DNA from 3 places in the Halothiobacillus diazotrophicus genome. Region 2 is predicted to be linked to each of the others. Evidence: predicted binding sites of a transcription regulator. Region 2 holds the regulator's gene; each other region holds the start of a gene.
What was found. Region 2 encodes FliA, which starts transcription of late flagellar genes. Its sites were predicted from a motif close to GCTAAAGTTNNNNNNNNNNCNGCCGATA; they were not measured.
Positions count from the first base shown of each region.

Region 1: flgK (flagellar hook-associated protein FlgK) is a predicted target of FliA. The motif match lies at 788-815, and genes of this name have one in related genera.
Region 3: A9404_RS03245 (methyl-accepting chemotaxis protein) is a predicted target of FliA. The motif match lies at 1,483-1,510, and genes of this name have one in related genera.

Region 1 covers NZ_CP016027.1:2,830,639-2,832,910, forward strand. Annotated here, with positions in the region: gene flgJ (flagellar assembly peptidoglycan hydrolase FlgJ) at 1-757, shown strand, start outside; gene flgK (flagellar hook-associated protein FlgK) at 859-2,272, shown strand, end outside.
Region 2 covers NZ_CP016027.1:852,529-854,800, reverse strand. Annotated here, with positions in the region: gene A9404_RS03810 (MinD/ParA family protein) at 15-848, shown strand; gene A9404_RS03805 (RNA polymerase sigma factor FliA) at 849-1,568, shown strand; gene cheY (chemotaxis response regulator CheY) at 1,675-2,061, shown strand; gene A9404_RS03795 (protein phosphatase CheZ) at 2,182-2,272, shown strand, end outside.
Region 3 covers NZ_CP016027.1:711,830-714,101, forward strand. Annotated here, with positions in the region: gene A9404_RS03240 (HugZ family pyridoxamine 5'-phosphate oxidase) at 1-74, opposite strand, end outside; gene A9404_RS03245 (methyl-accepting chemotaxis protein) at 230-1,411, opposite strand; gene A9404_RS03250 (phytoene/squalene synthase family protein) at 1,620-2,272, shown strand, end outside.

The DNA.
Region 1 (2,272 bases), 930 kb from region 2:
CGAGCAGCAGCTGCGACAGGATACCTCCAGCCAGGCGGCCATCCCTCAGGGCATGGCTTTTCCCTTGCACAATGCCAGCATCGCCAGCAGTCAGCCGGTGGATGCGCCGCCCCGCGCATTCAAGTTGCCGCCTCGGGACATGACGTTGCGCCCGTTCGCCCTGCACCGTCCGCCGACCGGCCCCGAAGCAACCGCTTCCGGCGATACGGCGCCCGGTTCGGGCGGTACGTCGGTCAATCCGATTTCGACCGCCCAGACGCCGAAGTACTGGGACTCGCCGGAGGCGTTCGTCGACGCGATCATGCCGCATGCACAGGCGGCCGCACGGAAATTGGGGGTTCCGGCCAAGGTGCTGGTGGCCCAGTCCGCCCTGGAAACGGGTTGGGGCAAGCACCTGCCTGTCGATGCGCAAGGCCGTCAGAATTACAATTTTTTCGGGATCAAGGCGGACCCCTCCTGGCAGGGCGCCCAGCAAACGGTGAATACGCTGGAATTCGAAGGCGGCGCCATGGTGACGCGCAAGGCGGCATTCCGGGCATACGACTCCATCGCGTCTTCCTTCAACGATTTCGTGCAGTTTCTGCAGGAAAATCCGCGCTACAGCCAGGCGTTGTCGAGCAAGGGGGATCCGGATGCCTTTGCGCGCGCCCTGCAAAAGGCGGGTTATGCCACGGATCCCCAGTATGCGGATAAACTGATTGCCATCATGCATTCGGGGCGGATCCCCGATGCGACGTCTGAGTCCGCCGCTTCCTGAATAAAATCAGTAGGCTTTTCGGTATCTGGTGCTAAAGTTTTCCAGAAATGAGCCGATAGCTCGAGTATCCCGCTAAAGAGGTTTTGGCCATGCCAGACTTGATGAGTAATTCCGTAACCGGCCTGCTGGCCATGCAGCAGGCCTTGGCCACGACCGGCCATAATGTGGCGAATGCCAATACGCCGGGTTATTCGCGCCAGAGAGTGAACCTGACGACGATGCCCCCGCAGTTTCAGCAAGGGAGCTATGTCGGCTCGGGTGTTCAGGTGGCTTCAATCACCCGGAGCTATGACCAGTTCATCACCAGTCAACTCAACAGTGCAACTTCGGAAAACAACCGCTTGAGCTTCCTGAAGGACTTCACGAGCCAAGCCACACAACTGCTCGGGGATACCAGCACCGGCATCGCGCAGCAGACGCAGGACTTTTTCAATGCGACGCAGGCCATCGCCAGCAATCCGACCGATCCCACCGCTCGGTCGGCCTTCCTGGGTTCGGCGCAGGCGTTGACCAACGAATTCAACCGGATCGACAGCCAGTTGCAGAACCTGGATTCGCAGATCGGTCAGCAGGCTTCGGACATCGGCCGTCAGATTAATACCTATGCCGGGCAGATTGCCTCGCTCAACGGGGAAATCAGCAAGGCGTTGGCAACCAACCCCAACGCGCCGCCCAATGATCTGATGGACCAGCGGGATCTGTTGATCAACAAGATCTCCGAGCAGATCAACGTGACGGCAAACAGCGATAATCAGGGCAATATCAACCTCACCCTGGCCAGTGGCCAGTCCCTCGTGTTGAACGACCATGCAACGACGGTTAGCGTTGGCAATCTGCCGTCGGGGTTGAACGTCACGCTGGGCGGTGCGGATATCACTTCCCGTGTGACCGGCGGTACGCTGGGGGGGATGCTGCAGGCTCAGAGCCAGTTGGTCACGCCCTTGCGCAATCAGCTGGGACGGGCGGCGCTGGTCCTGGCGGATCAGGTCAACCAGAATCAGACGGCGGGTGTGGATCTCAACGGCAATCCCGGCACCAATCTGTTTACGGATGTGTCGGGCTTCGCGCCGCAGACGACCGCACTGCCCACCAACCAGGGCACCGGATCGGCCGTCGGTACCTATACGGATCCGACGTTGTTGACGGGGCAGACCTATCAGGCGCGTTTCGACGGAGCTAACTGGCAGGTGCGCACGCAGCCTGATAATGGCGCGGCGCCTCTGACCGTTGCCTCTGGCGGCACCTTGAGTCTCCCCGGGATGAACGTCACCTTCTCAGGAGCACCGCAATCCGGAGACGTGTTGAACATTCTGCCGACCGTGGGTGCGGCCGGGAAAATCGGCGTGGTCCAGCAAAGCCCTTCGGGCGTGGCCGCTGCGGCTGCCGGACAGCCGGCCTATTCCCGCGACAATACGCAGATACAGGCGCTGTTCAATCTCGGTAGCACGACGCTGGTCGGACAAAGCGCTGCAGGTGCACTCGATGGCTCCAGCCTGACCGATACCATCAGTTCCG
Region 2 (2,272 bases):
GCAGAATTAGCGTCATGCAGAACAATCCAGTCCGGGTCATCGCGGTAACCAGTGGCAAGGGCGGCGTCGGCAAGACCAATGTTTCGGTCAATCTGTCCGTCGCACTCGCCCGGCGGGGTGCGCGCGTCCTCATGATGGATGCGGATCTTGGCCTTGGCAACGTCGATGTCCTTCTGGGGCTGAAATCGCACAAGAACCTCAGCCACGTGCTGGCGGGCGAGGCCAGTCTCGACGACATCCTGATTGAAGGTCCCGAGGGCGTTGGTGTCCTGCCTGCCGCGAGCGGCATCAAGCATATGGCGGAATTGAGCGCGGCCGAAAACACCGGCCTGATCCACGCCTTCGGCGCCCTCCAGCGCCCGGTGGACGTGATGGTGGTTGACACGGCGGCGGGCATTGCCGATTCTGTGGTTCGTTTCTCGCAGGCCGCCAGCGACGTGATCGTCGTGGTCTGCGATGAGCCAGCTTCCATCACGGATGCCTACGCCATGATCAAGGTTCTTTCGCGCGATCATGGCGTTCAGCGTTTTCAGGTGGTGGCGAATATGGTCCGGGACGCGGGCGAAGGACGAAGATTGTTCGAAAAACTGAATATGGCTGCCGGCCGGTTCCTGGACGTCACCTTGATCCATTTGGGCTCGGTGCCGTTCGACGACTATCTGCGTCGCGCGATCCAGCGCCAGAAAACCGTCGTTCAGACCTTCAGCAGTTCCCGTTCGTCCCGCGCCTTCTTCGAGATTGCCGACCAGATCGGCCGCTGGCCTGCTCCCAAGGGCGTAGCGGGGCATCTGCAGTTCTTCATCGAGCGACTGGTCCAGCAATCCGAACCCGATATGGAAGTGTTGTAAATGAACGTTCGCGCCATGTATACCCACGTTCGCACCGGCGGGGCCGAGTCCGTAGTGGCGGAACATGCGCAACTGGTCAAACGCATCGCATTTCACCTCATGAATCGTCTGCCGGATCATATCCAGGCAGAGGACCTGATCCAGGCAGGCATGATCGGTTTGCTGGAGGCGGCCCGTCTCTACGACGCAAGCCAGGGCGCCTCGTTCGAAACCTATGCCGGAATCCGGATTCGGGGGGCGATGCTCGATGAGGTGCGACGCAATGACTGGGCACCGCGTTCGGTACATCGCCGCCACCGGGAAATCGCTTCGGCCATTCACGAAATCGAATCCAGTACAGGGCGAGAGGCCAAGGACCAGGAGGTCTGCGATCTTCTGGGTATTACCCTCGACGAGTATTTTTCCGCGTTGAACGATTCGATACAGGTACGCCTGACCCCCCTCGATCACATGGGCGACGAGCAGGATGAAACGCTGGATGTACCGGACCATTCGGATCAACCCGACACCCATTTGACCAATGAGCGTTTTCACGAGGCGCTGGCCGAGCACATTGCGGCCTTGCCGGAACGGGAGCGACTCGTCATGTCGCTGTATTACGTTGAAGAAATGAATCAGAAGGAGATCGGTGCGGTGATTGGTGTGTCCGAATCACGGGTTTGCCAAATCCAGAACAAGGCAATTCTTCGTCTGAAAGCCTCATTGAAGGATTGGCGTTGATCGACGGCTTAACCAATATAATTAAACAATTGGCCCAGATGGCCGATAATCAACTTTAAACCGCTGCGGGGCAGCATGCTAATTACCGATTATTAGAGGCAAAAAGATGGATCGGAACATGAAAATCCTTGTGGTCGACGACTTCTCCACCATGCGGCGGATCGTCAAAAATCTCCTCAAGGAGTTGGGCTTCACAAACATTGAGGAAGCCGATGATGGCGCAACGGCATTGCCAATGCTCAAGCAGGGCAATTTCGATTTCCTCGTGACCGATTGGAACATGCCCGGCATGACTGGTATCGACCTGCTGAAGGCGGTGCGTGCCGATCCCGCGTTAGCCCACCTTCCGGTTTTGATGGTGACTGCCGAAGCCAAGCGGGAGCAGATCATCATGGCGGCCCAGGCCGGCGTGAACGGCTACGTCGTCAAGCCGTTCAACGGACCGACGCTCAAGGAAAAGATCGACAAGATCTTCGAGCGGACGAGCGCCTAGCGGCGTATTTGCTCGCTCTTGTCCGTCTGCCTCATTTCGGGCAAAGCGTCTGCCAAACGAAAGCCAGAAATAATTGGCACAGTAACCTCCAGAACAATCAAGAAATCAGGACCGAATTGAATGGACAACGCACAAAGAGCCGCCAATCTAGCCAATGCCCAGGCGCTGGTAGCTGCCCTGGAGGCTGACGACGAATCGGAAATCAGCCGTT
Region 3 (2,272 bases), 140 kb from region 2:
TCGTCGCGCAACGACAGCAATTTGGTCAGATCGGGGTTGGTCGACTGCAGGAATTGATCAGGTGACTGGGTCATGTTCTAGATCCCGGCCCGGGATGGGCACTAAAAAGCATACGGACAGAAAGGGTTTCTCTGATTGTAGACCGAATTCCATGCAATTCGGCAATGACGCATGATTGGCAGCATATTCCCCCTGAGCGCTCATCGAATGACCCGAATCGGGAAGCACGTCAGATGCGGAATCCATGAACCAGGGTCGCCAACAGCTTGCTGTCCTCCTGCACGGAATCCACGGCATTCTTCGCCAGGTTCAGGTTTTTGGCGCCCGATGCGATCACGTCGACAAGCGCGCTCAGATCGGTATGCAGCCGTTCGATACTCTGCTGATGGCGCATGTTGTCCGCTTCGACATCATAGGTCGCAGCCAGAGATTGCTCAGTGGCAGACAGGATTTCCGACAATTCGTTCTGGGCACTGCTCAGTGCCGTCTCCGCCTGCTGGGAATAGGAGACAACCTCGCTCATGGCGCGATCGGTATTATTGACATCCCGGGTCAGGCGATCCATCACGGAGGCAATCTCGACGGCCGCATCACGGCTGCGCTTGGCCAGGGCACGAACCTCCTCGGCCACAACGGCGAAACCACGTCCATGCTCTCCTGCACGAGCGGCTTCGATCGCCGCATTCAAGGCAAGAAGATTGGTCTGATCGGCCACGGAACCAATGGTCAACGCCATACGCTCGACCTCATCCTTGGCGGAAACCAATGCACGTATATGCATCGTCGACTCCTCAACGCGGCCGATCGCCTCTTGGATGGACGCCACGCTACGACCGATCTGCCCCTGTCCCTGTTCAGAGCGGTTCTTCATGGCCCGGACCTGATCGCTCACGCGCGACAGTGCGGCTTCCAAAGCGGTGCCGCTTGAGGACAGGTTGTCTACTTCACTGATCACCCGACCCCGTTGGGATTCGACGCGACGCTGACCGGATAGAACCTGCTCAATCAGGTTATGCAACATCTCGGATGCCTCGTTGAGCGAAGCGCTCCCGCGATTGATGTCGCCGATCTGCTCATGCAGGGTCTGAATCATGCCATTGACACTATCGGATATCTCGCCCACCGAATCGGCGCTCACCACATCGCATTTCCCAGTCAGGTCGCCCTGGCGGACGGCGGTCGCCAGACAGGCGATCTTCATCAGCTGACGCAGGATAACGACATGGGTCACCCAATAGTTTACGACGCCGACCGTGATACCGGAGACGATGCACCCCAAAACGAACCATTCCAGCATGCCCGTTCGGAATGTCACGAAGAAGCTGGCAAACACCGGAAATATCAGCCCCATCAGAACGCCCATGCCAATGAATGACCATTTCAGACGACGCAGGATGCTGGGTTTTTTCATGAATTCTTCCGAGTTGCTTGGGACAGGACTGGCCAGAGTATAAACAGGGATAACCTAGCGGCATGGTAGGGTATCGTCATGGACGGCGCATACTTTAACGCCAGGATCGATTGCAAAGCCAGCCCAGGCAAGCGGGCATGACCCACAGCAGTCCGCGTGCGTCATCCTGAGCGTGAAAGCGCCGCAACTTGTGTCGCAGGTTGCTATCATGGCGCGCATGAATGCTTCATTGAGCCATCCGGCCTCCCCTCCCGCAAACATCGACGAGGAATGCAGCCGAATTGCCACGCCCATCGGCAGTGGGTTCCGTTATGCCTGCGTCCCTCTCAAGGATGTGGATCGTCGCGCCATCATCGCCCTGCGCGCCCTTGACCTTACGCTGGCCGAAATCACGAGTACACAATCCGAATCGCAGGTGGCCCGTCACAAGCTCGAATGGTGGCGTCAGGCCCTGCACCAGGCCCTCTCGTTTGATCAAGCCGAACACCCGATACTTCTGGCATTGCACGCCTGCATGCACGAAAACCTCCGCATGGCGCTGATTCCCTTGGTTGAGCTTCGCCTGGGTGCGGCCGTCATCGAGTTGGATTACCAAGGATTTGAAACGCAGCGCGATCTCCTCGCCTACCTGGACGGCGCCGGTGGAACGATGCATGAAGCCTATGCCCGTATTCTGCAAATTCCGGAAACGCAGCATGCGGCCTTGCGGTCTATCGGTGCCCTGCATCATCGACTGCAACGCCTGACCTATCTGGGTCGGCACAGTCGTCAGGGACACATTTATCTGCCCGCCGAACAGCTGGCGAAAGCGGGCGTATCCGAAGCGGATTTCCACCGGCCGAATGCCGCAGATCATCTGGG